2 regions of the Nocardiopsis sp. EMB25 genome follow, and region 2 is predicted to be linked to the other one. Evidence: predicted binding sites of a transcription regulator. Region 2 holds the regulator's gene; the other holds the start of a gene.
The links. Region 2 encodes LexA, which represses DNA repair genes until DNA is damaged. Its sites were predicted from a motif close to TCGAACANNTGTTCGA; they were not measured.
Positions count from the first base shown of each region.

Region 1: KIK06_RS14800 (DUF6504 family protein) is a predicted target of LexA. The motif match lies at 6,445-6,460, and genes of this name have one in related genera.

Region 1 is NZ_JAMTDN010000001.1:3,422,592-3,431,300, reverse strand. Features, by position in the region: gene KIK06_RS14825 (penicillin acylase family protein) at 1-900, shown strand, start outside; gene KIK06_RS14820 (NfeD family protein) at 1,209-1,649, shown strand; gene KIK06_RS14815 (SPFH domain-containing protein) at 1,723-2,808, shown strand; gene KIK06_RS14810 (quinone oxidoreductase family protein) at 2,865-3,830, opposite strand; gene KIK06_RS14805 (serine/threonine-protein kinase) at 3,908-6,205, opposite strand; gene KIK06_RS14800 (DUF6504 family protein) at 6,522-6,809, shown strand; gene KIK06_RS14795 (GNAT family N-acetyltransferase) at 7,046-7,636, opposite strand; gene KIK06_RS14790 (peptidoglycan recognition protein family protein) at 7,826-8,709, opposite strand, start outside.
Region 2 is NZ_JAMTDN010000001.1:3,266,195-3,274,903, reverse strand. Features, by position in the region: gene KIK06_RS14165 (hypothetical protein) at 56-667, shown strand; gene KIK06_RS14160 (hypothetical protein) at 664-1,302, shown strand; gene KIK06_RS14155 (alpha/beta hydrolase family protein) at 1,325-2,398, opposite strand; gene lexA (transcriptional repressor LexA) at 2,493-3,209, opposite strand; gene nrdR (transcriptional regulator NrdR) at 3,858-4,331, shown strand; gene KIK06_RS14140 (vitamin B12-dependent ribonucleotide reductase) at 4,391-8,419, shown strand; gene KIK06_RS14135 (hypothetical protein) at 8,511-8,709, shown strand, end outside.

The DNA.
Region 1 (8,709 bases), 160 kb from region 2:
GCCTCCTCCGGCGCGGGCTGGTCGGGCTGGGACCCGGTGACCAACGGGGCCGACTACCACCCGCTGTCCGACCACCCCCAGGCGATCAACCCGGACTACATCGTCAACTGGAACAACAAGCCCGCCCAGGGGTACACCTCCGGCTGGTCCACCGGTTCCGTGCACCGCGGCGACCTCCTCGACGTGCGTGTCTCCGGACTCGTCGAGAGCGGTCACCGGTTCACCACCGCCTCCCTCACCCGGGTGATGATGGAGGCCGGGACCGCCGACCTGCGGGCCCAGGAGGTCCTGCCGCTGCTCCTGGAGGTCATCGACTCCGCCGAGGTCGACGACCCCGAACTGGCCGCCACGGTCGAGGAGCTGCGCGCCTGGCACGAGTCCGGCTCCCTGCGGCGCGAGCCCCAGCGGGACGCCGGGTACTACGCGCACGCCGACGCCATCCGTGTGCTCGACGCCTGGTGGCCCCGCCTGGTCCGGGGGCAGTTCGAGCCGGGGCTCGGCGCTGACCTCTACACCGAGCTGACCCGCGCGGCCCGCGTGGACGAGTCGCCCTCCGGCAACGGTCACGTCGGCTCGGCCTTCCAGTACGGCTGGTGGTCCTACGTCGACAAGGACCTGCGCGCCGTGCTCGGCCACGAGGTCCGGGGACCCCTGGGCGAGACCTACTGCGGAGGGGGAGACCTCGACTCCTGCCGCACGGTCCTGCTCGACACCCTCGCGGACGCGGCGGCCGTCCCCGCCGAGGAGGTCTACCCGGGTGGCGGGCCCTGCTCGTCCGGTGATCAGGTCTGCGCCGACGCGGTGGTCCACCAGGCGGTCGGCGGGATCGGTATGTGGCCGATCGCCTGGCAGAACCGGCCCACCTACCAGATGGTCTACCAGTTCTCCGGCGGACGCTGACCCCCGTGCCCCGAGGAGCCGGCCGAACACGGGCCGACGCGGAGCGCGGGCCCGGAGCGAACACGGCCGCGGTCCGCGGCGGTTCCCCACAGGGGCCGCCGCGGGCCGCGGCCGCGTGTTCGTCCGACACGGACCGGCAGCTCTGCGTACGTCCGTTCAGCCAGCACTGTTCGTACGTACGTTCATCCTTCGTCCATCCCGCCGCATCGACGGCCGCACCGCCGATCACTCCGTTGAATCGCGTGCTTCGTCCGGCTCGTGTGGGTAGCTTAAGGATTACCCGATACGTCGCGGGAGGGCCGCAGAACATGCCTGACTGGCTGATCTGGATGATCCTCGCTGTCGCCCTCGGAATCGCCGAGGCCTTCACACTGACCTTCGTGCTGGGGCTCGTCGCCGTCGCGGCGCTCGTCGCCGCGCTCCTGGGCGCGATCGGACTGCCCGTGGCCGTGCAGATCATCGGGTTCGCCGCGACCGCCACCGCCGGTCTCGTCCTGGTCCGCCCGATCATCCAGAGGCAGATGACCCGCGGACCCGACGCCCGCTCGGGCGCCGCCGCCCTGGTGGGCCGCTCCGCCGTCGTCCTTCGGGAGGTCGACGGCGACCAAGGACTGATCAAACTCTCCGGAGAGGAGTGGTCGGCACGGTGCATCGACGAGGACCTGGTGATCCCGGTCGGCACGCACGTCGACGTCATGGAGATCGACGGCGCCACCGCCGTGGTCTACCCGCGGGAGGCCCTGCCCTGAGCCAGCCGGCGACGGGTACCGCAACTCCGAACAGTCCCGATCCCCATCCACGACCCCAAGGTCAGGTGCGGACATGATCGACCCGGTTATTCCCTTCGTCATCCTCGCGGTCATCCTCGTGGCCATCGCGCTGTCGGCGATCCGTATCGTCCCGCAGGCGCGGGCCTACAACATCGAGCGCTTCGGCCGCTACATCCGGACGCTCAACCCAGGGCTGAACTTCATCATCCCGGGCGTCGACCGCGTCAACACCAAGTTCGACCTCCGTGAGCACGTCTTCAGCTCACGACCCCAACCGGTGATCACCGAGGACAACCTCGTCGTCAACATCGACACCGTCCTCTACTACCAGATCACCCAACCCAAGGCCGCGGCCTACGAGGTCGCCAACTTCCTCCAGGCGATCGACCAGCTCACCGTCACCACCCTGCGCAACGTGATCGGCTCCATGGACCTGGAACGCACGCTCACGTCGCGCGAGGAGATCAACACCCGTCTGCGGGGCGTCCTCGACGACACCACCGGCAAGTGGGGGATCCGCGTCAACCGGGTCGAGATCAAGGCGATCGACCCACCGCCCACCATCAAGGAGGCGATGGAGAAGCAGATGCGGGCCGACCGCGACAAGCGCGCGGCCATCCTGCACGCCGAGGGTGAGCGCCAGGCCCGGATCCTCAAGGCCGAGGGCGCCCGGCAGCAGGCGATCCTGGAGGCCCAGGGCGACCAGCAGGCCGCGATCCTGCGCGCCGACGGTGAGGCCAAGGCCGTGGAGCGGGTGTTCCAGGCGGTGCACGCCAACGACGCCGACGCCAAGCTGCTCGCCTACAAGTACCTGGAGACCCTGCCGCACCTGGCCCAGGGCGAGGGCAACACGTTCTGGGTGATCCCCGGCGAGCTGACCGAGGCGATCAAGAACGTCACCCACGCCTTCTCGGGCGAGGCCGCCGCCTCCGTGCCCTCCACGGAGAAGGAGGCGGAAGGGGCCGAGGCCGGACCCGCACGGCTCACGGCGGGGGACGAGTCGGAGCGGTCCTCGTCAGAGCAGGCCGCGGTGGAGGCCGCCGAGGCGGCCGAGCGCGCGGTCGCCGACGCACGCGACGACGTGCGCAGGGCGGGCGCCGGCATGGGCGCGATGCCGAATCCGCGTGAGGAGTCCTGAGAGGAGCCGGGGAGCCGGGGAGGGCCCGCCGAGCCCCCGAATCCCCGGCCCGGGGATCAGACGAGCAGGAGTTTCCCAGCGGTCCTTCGGGCGGCGAGGTCGCTCTGGGCCCGTCCCGCCTCGGCCAGCGGGTAGCGTCCGCCGATCCGAACGTCGAGCCGCCCGCCGGCCAGCAGTCCGAACAGGTCGCGCGCCCGTCCCAGCAGTTCCTCGCGCTCGGCCACGAAGGTGGCCAGGGACGGCCTCGTGAGGTATACCGAACCGGCCTGGGTCAGCCGCAGCGGGTCGACGGGCGGCACCATCCCACTGGACTGACCGAACAGCGCCAGCACTCCGCGCGGGCGCAGCGACGCGAGGCTCGCGTCGAAGGTGCTCCGGCCGACCCCGTCGTAGACCGCGGCGACTCCCCGGCCGCCGGTGAGGTCTCCCACCGCGTCCGCCACCGAGGTCTGGGTGTAGCGGATGACCTCGTCCGCGCCCGCCTCCCGGGCGAGCAGTTCCTTCTCCTCGGTGGACACGGTCCCGATGACCCGCGCGCCCCGCTCCTTGGCCAGTTGGGTGATGAGCAGACCGGTTCCGCCCGCGGCGGCGTGCACCAGGACGGTGTCCCCCTCGGCCACGGGGTACACGGAGTACGTGAGGTAGTGGGCGGTGAGTCCTTGGAGGAGAAGCGCCGCGGCCTGCTCGTCGGAGACGTCGTCCGGGACCGGAACCGCGACGGAGGCCTTGACGACCGCCCGGTCCGCGTAGCCTCCGGGGGACATCGCCCATCCGACCCGCTGGCCGACGGACAGGTCGTGCACCCCCTCGCCCACGGCCGCGACGACACCGGCGGCCTCCATCCCCGGGACGAAGGGGAGGGGGACGTCGTACTGGCCCTCACGCTGGTAGACGTCGATGAAGTTGACCCCGCGGGCGGCCACGTCGACCAGGACCTCTCCCGGCCCCGGTTCGCGGGCGTTCGCCTCGGTCAGCCGCAGTACCTCCGGGCCGCCGTGTTCCTCGATGACGATGGCGCGCACTGGTCCACTCCTTCGCTGGGTCCGACTGCCCGCATCATGCCAGCCGGACCCGGCGCCGTCGCGCACCGGCGCCCCGGTTACTCGTCGGGGAGGATCTCGTGCACGGAGAAGTGCGTGTAGAGCACGCCGAGCGGGGCGCTCCCGGGCCCGCCGCGGAGCACGACCCCCACCCGGTGCCGGTCCTCGGGTTCCTCCGCGTCGTCCGGGAGCGGGTCGTCGTCGACCGCCTCGGCCGTGAGCTCCCCGTTGACCCACATGCGCAGCCGCATCGTCTCCTCGCCGCCCTCGTCGGAGTACTCGCACGCGAACGCGACGGTGTTGGTGACCAGGGGGTCGTCGGCGCCGATGTCGTAGGGGTCCGCGTCGTCCGTGCTCTGGGCGCCGCGCCCGTCGTCGTAGAGGGGGTAGGGCTCGTAGCCGGGGACGTCGAAGGTCTCGTCGAGGGGCTCCGAGCGGGGGTCGTCGCCGCCCATGACGACCCGGCGGATCTCGGCCTGCTGTCCGTCGTGGCGCAGGAGGGCCTCGTACATGCTGCGCGACTCCTCGCCCCGCCGGTCCCGGTTGTCCCAGCAGCGCACCCCGAACATGGCCTGGCCGGGCCCCTCGACCACGTGTGCCGTGGCTCTGACCAGGACGGACTCGGGGAGCTCGGCGTCGATGGGGGTGATCTCCCCGCGGCTCGGATTGTTCTCGGGGTCGAGCATGAGCAGCATTCCGCGGTCCGCCCAGTACCCGTCGTCCCGCTCGTCCTCCGGGTCGTAGACGCCGTTGTTCCAGTCCGGGTCGATCGCGAAGTTCTCCCCGTAGATCTCCTGCGTGTTCTCCGGCTGTCCGTCGCCGCCCGACAGCAGGGCGTAGCCTCCCGCGCCCGCGACCACGACGAGCGCGAGCGCGCCACTCCCGATGGCCAGGAGGCGGCCGTTGCGGCGCCGGAGCTGACGCTGGGGCCGGGGCGCGCCGTTTCCCTGCGGGGCGGGCGGCGGCCCTCCGGGACCTCCGGGCCCTCCGGGCCCACCGGGGCCTCCGGGCCCGTTCGGGCCGCCCGTCGCGAACCCGTGCTGGCCCCCGCTCGGGGAGTGTCCGGGCGGGTGGGCGATCTGGGGCGGGTGTCCGCCGGACGGCCCCTGGTATCCGGGGACCGCGCCCGGTGCCTGGTGGAAGGGGTGACCGCCCTGGTGCATGGTGCGCTGGGGGCCCGAGCCGGGGACCTGCGGCGGCTGACCGCCGTGCAGGGTCGGCTGGGGGCCGGAGGGCGGGTACGCCGTTCCGGGGGGAGGGGGCGACATGAACTCGGTCGGCGGGATCTGGTTCGGGTCCTGAGGTGTGGGGGGCGCCTGGGGCAGCTGTGCCGTGGGGTCCACGCCGTACGTGCTGGGGGGACCGGTCGGGGCGATCGAACCCGGAGGGGTCACGTCTCCGTGGGGCGGTGTTCCGTCCGCGGGTTCCGGAGCCGCCCCGTCGGGAGCCGCGCCCGGAACCGGGGAAGCGCCCGGTGATGCCCAGGAGGTGCTGATGGTGCGCCGGACCTCGGCCTCCGCGGGGTCGTCCTGCCCGGTCAGCCGGGCGAGGATCCGCTTGGCGCTCGGTCGGTTCGCGGGCGTCTTGTCGAGCGCCGCGGTGACCAGGGCGTGCAGGCTCGGGTCCAAACCGTCCAGCCGGGGAGGGGCGGAGGTGATGTTGTGCAGCACGGCCGGGACGGTCGCGGCGTCGAAGGGCGCGGACCCGGTCCCGGCGAAGGCGACCAGGCAACCCCAGGCGAAGATGTCGGCCTCCGGGCCCGCCTTGCGGCCGTCGAGTAGTTCGGGCGCCAGGTAGGACGGTGTGCCGATGAGTTCGCTGGAGCGGGTCATCCCGCCGTCCGTGCCGTCCAGCGCACGGGCGATGCCGAAGTCGATGACCTTGGGGCCGACGGTGGACAGCAGGACGTTGGCGGGCTTGAGGTCGCGGTGGATCACCCCGGAGCCGTGGATGGCGGTGAGCGCCGCGGCGACCCCCAACGCGAGGCTCTCCAGGGTGCCTCCGACCATCGGTCCGTCCGCGCGGACCTGTTCGTCGAGATTGGGACCCGCGACGTACTCCGACACGATGAAGAGCGGATCGCCCTCCAAGCGGGCGTCGATCACCCCCGCGGTCGAGAACCGGGCCACCCGCCGCGCGGACTCGACCTCGCGCGCGAAGCGCCGGCGGAAGGCCTCGTCGTCGGCGAGGTCGGGGCGGATGAGCTTGACGGCGACCGGGCGGTCCGAGGCGTCACGAGCGAGGTAGACCGTTCCCATGCCGCCCCTGCCCAGGCGGCTGACGATCCGATAGCCATCGAGTTCTCGTGGGTCCCCCGCGCGCAGTGGGGTGCCGCTCTGATGCCCGTTCGACGTCACAGTAGGGGGTCCTCGCATGGATCGGGTGATTCGCGTCCAACAGCGTACCGATGTCGCCGCGGCGGCGCGTTCCGGCAGGGTGGCGCCGGGCGGTCCGGTCGGGGGGCGTTCCTGGCCGCGGGGTGTGCACGGGGTCGTCCGGGCGGTGCGGTCAGCGGGCCGTCCCGCCGCGGGGGGTCGTCGGGGTGGATGCGTTCGCACGCGAAACGGTTCCACGGGCGCCCCGATTTCGCTAGTGTTAGAACACACGTTCGAACGCCGGTCTGTTCTTCCCCCGGGCGGGCGGTCCGGGGCGTGTGTCGGGACGGGGCGGTCGATGGTGAGGGGACGTGCGGTGGGGCGGTACTACGGGGCGGAGGTCACGGTCGTCGAGGACGCCGGGCGTCCGACCAGGTTCACCTGGAACGGGCGGGTGTTCGGGGTGCGCAGGATCCTCGACCACTGGGTGACCGTGCGCATGGACTGGAGTCCGGCCAGAGCGCCCCGGGTCCCCGAACGGCGCCACTGGCGGGTGGAAGCGGGGACCGCTCACGCGCAGGGGGTGTACGAACTGCGCCACGACACCGCGACCGGTGAGTGGCTGTTGTCCCGGGTCTGGGACTGAGGAGGTCTCGTCCGGACGCGGGCCCGCGCCCCGGCTCGGGAACGCGCCGACGGACGGGCCCCGCCGGCTGCCGGCTCGCCAGGACCTCCGGCCGCTGGCGCGGGTCCGTACCGCGTGCCCGGGGTCGACCTTGGGGCGTGACGGCGCGGCCGGGAGAGGCCCCGGTCCGTGCCGCGTGCCCGGGGCCGACCCCTCCACGCGCGGCGTGGACGCTCCCGCCGGTGTCCGTGGTCCGTTCAGCGGGCCAGGTCGGAGGGCACGAGGCTGTAGGCGGCCAGATCGGTGCGACCCTCGTGCAGCGGCATCGCGTTGCGTTCGATCCCCTCCAGGACGAACCCGGCCTTCTCCGCGACCCGCCGCGACCCCGCGTTCCCCGTGGCCGCCTTGAGCTCGATCCGTTGGAAGCCCTGGTTGATCGCCCAGCGCGAGACCGCCACGGTCGCCTCGGTCGCGAACCCGCGGCCGCGGCCCCACGGGGAGACCGAGTAGCCGAGTTCGGTCCGCATCGCGGGCCAGTCCGTGCGCAGCAGGCCGATCGATCCCGCCAGACGGCCGGTGTCCTTCTCCACGGCGGCCCAGTGCTGCCCGTCGCCGTTGGCGCGCAGGGCGGGGGCGACCTCCCCGCACCACCGCTCGGCGTTCTCCCGTGTGTAGGGGACGCCGGGTTCGGGGAGGGGGACCCACCGCTGGAGGGCGGGGTCGGTGTAGATCAGGAAGACGTCGTCGACGTCCTCCTCGACGAACGCGCGTAGTCTCAGCCGTTCCGTCTCCAGGATCACGGAGGGCAGGATCCGCTGCGCGGGGGAGGGCGGCGGGGTCTCGGGCATGGGTGTCGTGGGTCCTCGGTCGTCGGATGGTGCGCACACCCTATGCGCAGGGGAGCGGTGTTGCCCCATTGATGTGATCTACGCCGTAAAGGTGCTGTTCGTCTTCCCACGCGCCAAAGGTGAGGAGTTCCCGAAAGACGGCGACCTCCTCGACCCCGTCCACCCGCCGGACGGACGTCCGGCGCCGCGTCAGGCCCGCCCGCGGACGACCCGCTGTCGGATCTCGGTGTCGAACACCGCCGAGAACGCGTTGCCCGGGCACTCGGTGTCCAGCCAGTCGCGGTGGCGCGAGATCGTCCGGGCCGGAGTCGCCGCGCCGGTACCCGGGTGGACGTACTCGATCTCCGCCGCCGGGTCCAGGCCCGTCACCGAGCACAGCACGCGCAGGACGTTGACGAGGGAGTCCCGCGCCGCCTGGGTGGGCAGCTCGTCGGTGAAGTCCCCGAGCAGGCACACACCGATGTTGCCGTGGTTGAACGTGTAGGCGTGGCCGGCCGTCACCGACGCGGCCCGGCCGGGCCTGGGCCACTCCGAGAAGACCGGAACCCGGTCCTCACCCGAGTGGCGACCCTCGTAGACCGTGCCGTCGGGGTCGATGAGCATGTGGTAGCCGATGTCCCCCCACGCCAGCTGGACCGCGTGCAGGTGGTAGACCGCCCGCACGTCGGCGGCGTGGTCGCCGCTGCCCGCCAGCGCGGTGTGGTGCACGGTGAGGGCCTGCACCGGGTGGAACTCGGCGGGCCAGAGGTCGTTGCCCTCGTCGTCGAAGCGGTACGACTCGTCCGCTCCCCAGCCCGCGCGGGTCACGAACCGCACGGACGGGCGTCCGGAGGAGCCGCCCAGGGTCTGGTAGCCGTCATCCGGGGCCGACAGGGACGTACGGGCGGGGCCGTCGAACCGCAGTGCCTCCCCGTCGCTCAGGTTCAGCGCCGACGTTCGGGCGCCGCCGCGCACCTCGTAGCCCGTGGCGCCCTCGGGGGCGCGGACGACGGCGGAGGAGACGGGTTCCCGGTCGTCCCGGCCCGAGGTGTGCAGGTGCAGCGGTTCCCAGGTGCCGAGGCCCGCGCCCGTCT
Region 2 (8,709 bases):
CGCCTCCGTGTGACACGCCGGAGTGGGTGACGACTGACAGGGAGGCGGTGGCCGGGTGTCCCCATCCGGTAGGTCGGGTGGTCCGCTGGTACGCGGTGCCGTCATCGTGTGTGGCGCCGCGCTGGTCTCCGCCGCGGCGATCGGCGGTGGACTCGTGTTGGCGGGAGGAGACCCCGACGTCCCCGGCGCGGACGACGTCCACACCACCGCCCCCGACTGCGCCGCCGTACCCGCGTCCGTGGTCGACGAGGCCCTGCCCGACGCCGTTCCTGAGACCATCGAGTCCGGGCCGCGGCCCGGCGGTGACACCGCGCTGTGCGCGTGGACCTCGCTGGGCACCGCCGAGGACCCCGGTGTGCTGCGGGTGGAGTTCTCCGCGCTGTTCACCGACACCTCCGGGGAAGTGCCCGTCGCGGGTACCGAACACGCCGAACGGGCTCTGACGGCTCTGGTGCCCCGGACGAGCGACGGTGTCCGGCTCCCGTCGGATGTCGAGGGGCACGTGTGGACGGACGGGGCGCAGGGCACCGCCGACCTGGCCTTCTACACTGACAATCTGCTGGTCCGGGTGGCCTACTCCGGTGTCTCCGGAGACGGGCCCGCCGACCGGGAGGACGCCCGTGAGCTGACGGTGCGGGTCGCGGAGCAACTCGTGGAGGTCTTGTGAACCCGGAAGGCCATCGTCCGGTCGTCCCGCGGGCCCAGCCTCAGAGCCGGGGATGCGCGATCGCCGGTGTCGTGGCGCTGACGCTGGTGGCGGTCCTGCTCGTGGCGGGCGGTGTGTGGTTCGTCCTGAACCGTGAGGCCCTGGAGTCGGGTGACTTCGAGGCCGCACCCGAGTGCGCGGTGGGAGAGACCGAGGCCCTCGCCGCGTCGGTGCCCTCCCATGTCTTGGAGCTCGAGGCGCCGGTCGGCGGGCAGCAGGACACGTTCGGTACCGGATGGCAGTGTCGGTGGGCCACCCCCGAGGGGCCGGGGGAGGCGGTGCCCTCCTTCGCGACCTTGGTGATGGTCGCCGCGCCCAACCCGGGCGGGATCGAGACGGCCGCCGAGAACCTGCGGAACACCACCGCGAACCAGGACACCACCGCGGTGGACGGTATCGGCGACGAAGCGGTCAGCTGGACTGACGAGTCCGACTTCCCGTTCGCCTGTGTGGGAGCCCGCGTGTCCAACCTGTACGTGGAGACCTGCTACGGCGCCGCCGCCGACTACGGCGTCGCGCGCGCGGCGGAGGCGGAGCACGGACGGGAGACGGCCGAGGAACTCGCCCGGGCCGTGATCGCCGAACTGCCCGCCTGACCAGGGCGCCCCGCGAGACGGCTCACCAGGCTCCGTCGAGGAACTCCTCCAACGCGGGGGCGACCTCCGGGGCGAAGGGGCGGTCGGCGTCGAGCACGGCCGCGCCGGGTTCGTCCCGGAACTCACGGAACACGTGGTCGGCGTCGGGGACGTCGACGCGTTCGGCGTCGGTGAACCCGCTCATGAGGCGGTCGACGTCCGCCCGGGAGACCTGGGCGTCCTGCTCTGCCCACAGCACCAGTACCGGGGTGCCCTCGGGGACGTCCCGGGCGAGGTCGACGGGGTCGAAGGCGTCGATCCAGGTCAGGAAGGCCGAGTTCCGCTCGGAGTAGACGGTCTCCAACAGGGGCGACAGGTCGTCGGGCAGGGCGCGTCCACCGCGCAGCGCGGCACGTCCCGCGCGGGCGTCGGAGAGCAGGGTGACACTGTCGCCCTCATCGAGCTGCCCGCGGGCCTCACCCACGCGGATCTGCTCGGTGAGCTGGCGGTCGATGAGGTCCAGGTAGCGGGTTCCGGGCGGGGCGGCCAGGACCAGCGCGGGCGAGGCGTCCACGAGTTCGTGCGCGCGCAGGGCGAACAGGGCGCCCTCGCTGTGTCCGACGACGACGGTGCGTTCGGGGTCCACCTCGGGTTGGGCCAGCAGCTCCCCGAAGGCGGCGACCACCTGACGGTCGAACACCTCCGGGGCGATGGGATCGTCCGGGTCGAGGCCGTCGGCCCCCGTCTCGCCGCTGCCGAGCTTGTCGTAGCGGAGCGAGGCGACACCGGCCTCGGCCAGCACACGGGTGAGGTTCAGGTTGGTGTCGGCGTCGGGTCGCGTCGGTGCGTTGCCGTCCCGGTCGGTGGGGCCGCTGCCGGAGACGATGAGGGCGGCGGGCACCGTCCCGGTGGTGTCCGAGGGCGCCGTGAACGTCGCGAACACCTCTGCGCCGTCCACGGTGAACGACAGGTCCCGAGCCGACCCGCTGACGCCGGGCGGAGGGACCGAGGGGTCCTCGCCGGAACAGGCGGTGGAGAACAGGAGGCCGGTGGTCGCGCCGACGACGGCGAGCATCCGCCAGCGGCCGTGCGCGGGGGAGGTGGTGGGTGTGGACACGCCCCCAGCTTAGGGCGTGCCCGGAGGCCGTGTATGCCGTCCTGTGACCGGTCCGTCCCCGGTACGCGGACGGACCGGGGACGCGGGATCGGCGTCAGACGCGGCGCATGACCGCGACGACCTTGCCGAGGATGGTGGCGTCGTCCCCGTTGATGGGCTCGTAGGCCTCGTTGCGGGGCAGGAGCCACACGTGGCCGTCGTCCTCGCGGCGCAGGACCTTGACCGTGGCCTCGTCGTCCAGCAGGGCGGCCACGATGTCGCCGTTGTTGGCGTCCTGCTGCTGGCGGACCACGACCATGTCGCCGTCGGTGATGGCGGCGTCCGTCATCGAGTCGCCGACCACGGTGAGCATGAACAGCCGTCCCTCTCCGACCAGCTGGCGCGGGAGGGAGAGCACGTCCTCCACGGACTCCTCGGCCAGGATCGGACCACCCGCGGCGATCCGGCCGACGAGCGGCACGGCGGCGGCACGCGAGGCGTCGGCGGTGAACTCCGCGGGGTCCGCCTTCGCGCCGGACGAGCGGCCGGGGGTGCGCAGTTCGACGGCGCGGGGGCGGTTCTGGTCGCGGTGCAGGTAGCCCTTGCGCTGGAGCACCTTGAGCTGGTGCGCCACGCTGGAGGGGCTGGACAGGCCGACGGCGTCGCCGATTTCCCTTATCGAGGGCGGGAAACCGCGTTCCCTTACGTACCGCTGGATACAGTTCAGCACGCTCTGCTGACGCGCCGTGAGTTTGGGAGCGTCGGGCGTCGGCCCGTCCGCATCGCCCACGGGCGAGAGGACGGTGGTGGTTCCGGGATTCTCCTCCGGCACGGCCGGGCCTCCTCGGCGTTCGGTTCGGTCAGGGCCTGCTTGTGTGACTGGCCACGTCCGATCCGCGACCGCGCCGACCCTGGGGTCCACGTGACGGCGAAACCGGAGTGAAATCAACGTCAACATTAGTCGTTGCTGACGGTGATATCAAACAAGCGTTCGAGGCTGCGGACAATTGCTCGCGCGTTTTCGCGGTCAATTCCTGGCCTCCACTTACGTGTACACGTGTACCCGTCCCGGTGTCCCGGGAATGCGCCAACACGAGCGCGCCCGTGTACGAGCGGGCCCGGTCGCCCCGCGTCGGTGTTCGTGCGCGATCGCCTGCGGGGGCGGCGATCGCGTTTTCCGGGCGGCCCGTCCGCGGCGGTCGGGCGGCGCGTCGGCGGTACCCTGGGAAGTGGGTTTCGGGCGGCCCGGTCCACCCCCTGCGGGTCGTCCGCCGATCCCCTCCCCCTCCGAGCGTCGGTGTCCGTGTTCCCGTGCGCGGCCGCCCGGGCGCGCACGGGGTGCGTGTTCGTCGAAGGTCGCGGCCTCATCCGTGGTCGTTGAGGTTCGACCACAACATCTGGGTGTGTTGGTGGGGTGGAAGCCCAGAAGTTGTGGTTAAGTGGATGTGCGGGTCGTCGCGAGGGAAGCAGGTGAACAGGGATGTATTGTCCGTTCTGCCGCCATCCGGACACCCGGGTGATCGACAGCAGGTCCACCGACGACGGTGCGGCCATCCGCCGCCGCCGGTCCTGCCCCGCGTGCGAGCGCAGATTCACCACACAGGAGACCGTCCTTCTGATGGTCGCCAAGCGCTCCGGCGTCACCGAGCCCTTCAGTCGCACCAAGGTCATCGCCGGGGTGCGCAGAGCCTGCCAGGGCCGCCCCGTCTCCGAGGACGCCCTCGCCAAGCTCGGCCAGCGGGTCGAGGAGGAGATCCGCAGCCGGGGACTGGCCGAGGTGCCGGCGCATGAGATCGGACTGGCCATCCTCGGTCCCATGCGCGAACTCGACGAGGTCGCCTACCTGCACTTCGCCAGCGTCTACCGCGGTTTCGAGAGCCTCGCCGACTTCGAGGCCGAGATCGCCAGCCTGCGCCAGGACCACGAGGTCGGGTCCGGCGCGGACGGGGAGTAACACCTCCACCGCACGGCCGGGAGCCGTGCCGTCGACGCGTTCTCGGGGGGAATGCCGTCATGACGAAGAGCACGAGTGACCAGACGGGCCCCGAGGGGCTCAGGATGAGGCGCGTCCTCACCACACCCGGTGTCCACCCCTACGACACCCTCGAATGGGAACGCCGTGACGTCGTCATGACCAACTGGCGCGACGGAACGGTCAATTTCGAGCAGCGCGGTGTGGAGTTCCCCACCTCGTGGTCGATGAACGCCACCCAGATCGTGGCGAGCAAGTACTTCCGGGGGGCGCTCGGAACCCCCGAACGCGAGTGGAGCCTCAAACAGATCATCGACCGCGTCGTGGGGGTCTACACCGAGACCGGCCGTTCGCACGGTTACTTCGCGGGGGACGAGGACGCCGAGACCTTCGACCACGAACTCAAGTACGCGCTCGTCCATCAGCTGTTCAGTTTCAACTCGCCCGTCTGGTTCAACGTCGGCACGACCTCACCGCAGCAGGTCTCGGCGTGCTTCATCCTCTCCGTCGACGACACCATGGAGTCGATCCTCGACTGGTACAAGGAGGAGGGGATCATCTTCAAGGGCGGCTCCGGCGCGGGTGTGAACCTGTCCCGCATCCGCTCCAGCCGGGAACCGCTCTCCTCCGGCGGCATGGCCTCGGGGCCGGTCTCCTTCATGCGCGGCGCCGACGCCTCGGCCGGGACGATCAAGTCCGGCGGTGCCACCCGTCGGGCCGCCAAGATGGTCGTGCTGGACGTCGACCACCCCGACATCGAGGAGTTCGTCGAGACCAAGGCGCACGAGGAGCACAAGATCCGCGCCCTGCGCGACGCGGGCTTCGACGTCGACCTGGGCGGCGCCGACATGTTCAGCGTCCAGTACCAGAACGCCAACAACTCGGTCCGGGTCTGCGACGCGTTCATGCGCGCGGTCGAGAGCGGCGCCGACTTCGGTCTCACCTCCCGTACGACGGGCGAGGTCATCGCCACCGTCGACGCCGGGGAGCTGTTCCACCGCATGGCCCGCGCCGCCTGGGAGTGCGCCGATCCGGGCATCCAGTACGACGGGGCCATCCAGGACTGGCACACCAACCCGGAGACCGGCCGGATCAGCGCGAGCAACCCGTGCTTCCCGGCGGATCAGCGGGTACTGACCGACCGGGGGCACATCCCCATCGGTCAGCTCGTCGAGCGTGCCGCCCGGGGGGAGTCCTTCTCGGTCTACACCAACGACGTCACGGCTGCCGGGGAGACGTGTGACTCGGTCGTGGCCACGGTACCCACCCGGTACATGGTCACCGGGACCAACGAGATCGTCGAGTTGCGCTTCTCCGACGGCTCGGCTCTGCGCTGTACGCCCAGTCATCGTGTGTGGACCAGCAACCGGGGATGGGTCCGGGCGCAGGACTTGGGAAATGACGACCGCATCGTCCGCTCCTTCCGGTACGCTCCTCGTTCCAACCCCGTTCGCCAGATTCCCAGAGCCGCGCTGGACGCCGCCCGTTCGGCGTCGGAGAGGCCTGGCACGACCCCACTCACCCTCCCCGAGAAGTGGGACGAGGACGCGGACCTCGCCCACTACCTCGGCTGGCTCGTGGGGGACGGGTCGGTCGGCGAGGCCAGTGTCGTGACCGTCTACGGCACCGCCGAGGAACAGGAGTCCGTGCTCCCCCGTCACCAGGCTCTGATCGAACGCCTCACCGGGCGCCGCAGCAAGCCCAGCCGCCAACCGAACGGGACCCAGCAGCTCAGGGTCACACGTCAGGCGATGGCGGCGTTCGTGCGTGCCCTCGGACTCGGAGGCCGCGCGGCGGACAAGTGCGTTCCCGCGTCGCTCTTCGAGGCACCTGAGGACACGGTCCTGGAGTTCCTCCGAGGGCTGTTCGACGCCGACGGTTGTGCGGTCGACCAGCCCAACGGGACGCGCTACGTCGGTTTGAGCACCCGTTCCGAGCGGCTCGCGCGCGAGGTACAGGAACTGCTCGCTCCCTTCGGGATCGCCAGCCGCGTCTACAAGACCTCCGACGGCAAGCCGGACACGTTCTCCTATGTGCGCAAGGACGGCAGCGCCGTCACCTACGGAAGCGATGGTCCGTTCGTCGATCTGCGGATCTCCAGCAGGTTCCTGTACGACTTCTCCGCTCTCGTCAACTTCACCATCGAGAGCAAGAGCGACAGGCTCCAGGACGCTCTGGACTTCCGTCGTGTGTACAACACCGACAGCTCGGTCCGTCTGGTCTCCCGCGAGTCCCAGGGGTTCGAGACGACCTACAACCTGACCGAACCCCGCAACCACTCCTACATCGTGGGTAGCACTGTTGTGGCCAACTGTTCGGAATACGTGCACCTGGACGACTCCTCCTGCAACCTCGCCTCGATCAACCTGCTGAGGTTCCTGCGCGAGGACGGCACCTTCGACGTGGAGACGTTCACCCGGCTCACGGAGCTGGTTCTCACGGCGATGGACGTCTCCGTCGCCTTCGCCGACTTCCCCACGGAGCGGATCGGGGAGACCACCCGTGCCTACCGCCAGCTCGGTGTCGGCTACGCCAACCTCGGCGCCCTGCTGATGGCCACCGGCCACGCCTACGACTCCGACGGCGGCCGTGCCGTCGCCGCCTCGATCACCTCGCTCATGACCGCGACCGCCTACCGCCGTAGCGCCGAACTGGCCGGGGCGGTCGGACCCTACGACGGGTACGAACGCAACGCCCGGGCGCACCAGCGGGTCATGCGCAAGCACGCCGCCGCCAACGACGACCTGCGCACCGTCGGCACACTGGAGGAGCCGATCCACGAGGCGGCCACCCGGGAGTGGGCGCGATGCCTGCGCCTGGGGGAACGGCATGGCTGGCGCAACGCCCAGGCGAGCCTGCTCGCACCCACGGGAACCATCGGCTTCATGATGGACTGCGACACCACCGGCATCGAACCGGACTTCTCGCTGGTCAAGTTCAAGAAACTGGCCGGCGGCGGGTCCATGCGGATCGTCAACCAGGCCGTGCCGCGCGCCCTGCGCACCCTCGGCTACCAGGACGAGCGGATCGAGGCGATCGTCGAGTACGTGTCCGAGCACGGCCACGTCGTGGACGCGCCCGGGCTGAGCCCCGAACACCACGAGGTGTTCGACTGCGCGATGGGCCGCCGCTACATCGAGCCGATGGGCCACATCCGCATGATGTCCGCCGTGCAGCCCTTCCTGTCCGGGGCCATCTCCAAGACGGTCAACGTCCCGGAGGAGGCCACGGTCGCCGACTTCGAGCACCTCTACCTGGAGGGCTGGCGCAGGGGGCTCAAGGCGCTCGCCGTCTACCGGGACAACTGCAAGGTCGGGCAGCCGTTGTCCACCCGCGCCGCCGGGGACGCGGGAAGCGCGGCCGAGCCCCCGGCGGCCGAGGAGGTCCGCCCGGTCCGCCGCCGTCTGCCCAAGAAGCGCCCCAGCGAGACGACCTCGTTCTCCGTCGGCGGCGCCGAGGGCTACATCACCGCGGGCTCCTACCCTGACGACGGTCTGGGCGAGGTGTTCCTCAAGCTCGGCAAGCAGGGGTCCACCCTGGCGGGGGTGATGGACGCCTTCTCCATCGCCGTCTCCATCGCGCTCCAGTACGGGGTCCCCCTGGAGACCTACGTGGAGAAGTTCACGAACATGCGCTTCGACCCGGCCGGTGTGACCGACGATCCGGACGTCCGCATGGCGCAGTCGGTCATGGACTACATCTTCCGCCGCCTCGCGTTGGACCACCTGCCCTACGAGGAACGCGCCGCCCTGGGCGTGCTCTCGGCCGACGAGCGCAGGGCCCGGGCCGAGGGCGAGGACCCGTCCCAGGTGGCCGCCGAGGTGGAGTCGCTCGCCCAGTCGGCCGCCACCCGGGCGGCCCGGGACGACGCTTCCCGGGACACCGGCGCGCCGCCCGCCGCTGAGGAGGGGCCGGACCCCGAGGAGCCGCACTCCAGCACCGAGCTGATGGAGCGGCAGCAGGGCTTCGTCGCGGACGCCCCGTTGTGCATGACCTGCGGCACGAAGATGCGTCCGTCCGGTAGCTGCTACGCCTGCGAGGGCTGCGGCGCCACCAGCGGGTGCAGCTGACCGCGTGCGTTCGAGGGATAAGTACTTCGCGTACTTGGCGTACTCAACCCTTGGTGGCAGTCTGAGAGCCCGCTCTGATGGAGGTTCCGCCATGGCATCCGTGCACTACGACAGCTACACCGAGGCTCGCACCCACCTCAAGAACCTCCTGGACGCGGCGGAGAGCGGTCGGGTCGCCACGGTCCGGCGGGAGTCGGTCAGAACCGCCGTCGTGGACGTCGAGAGACTGCGCCACTGCCTCGCGACGGTCACCCCGTCCCGTGCGCAGGTGGTGTCCGAGGCCGAAGGCT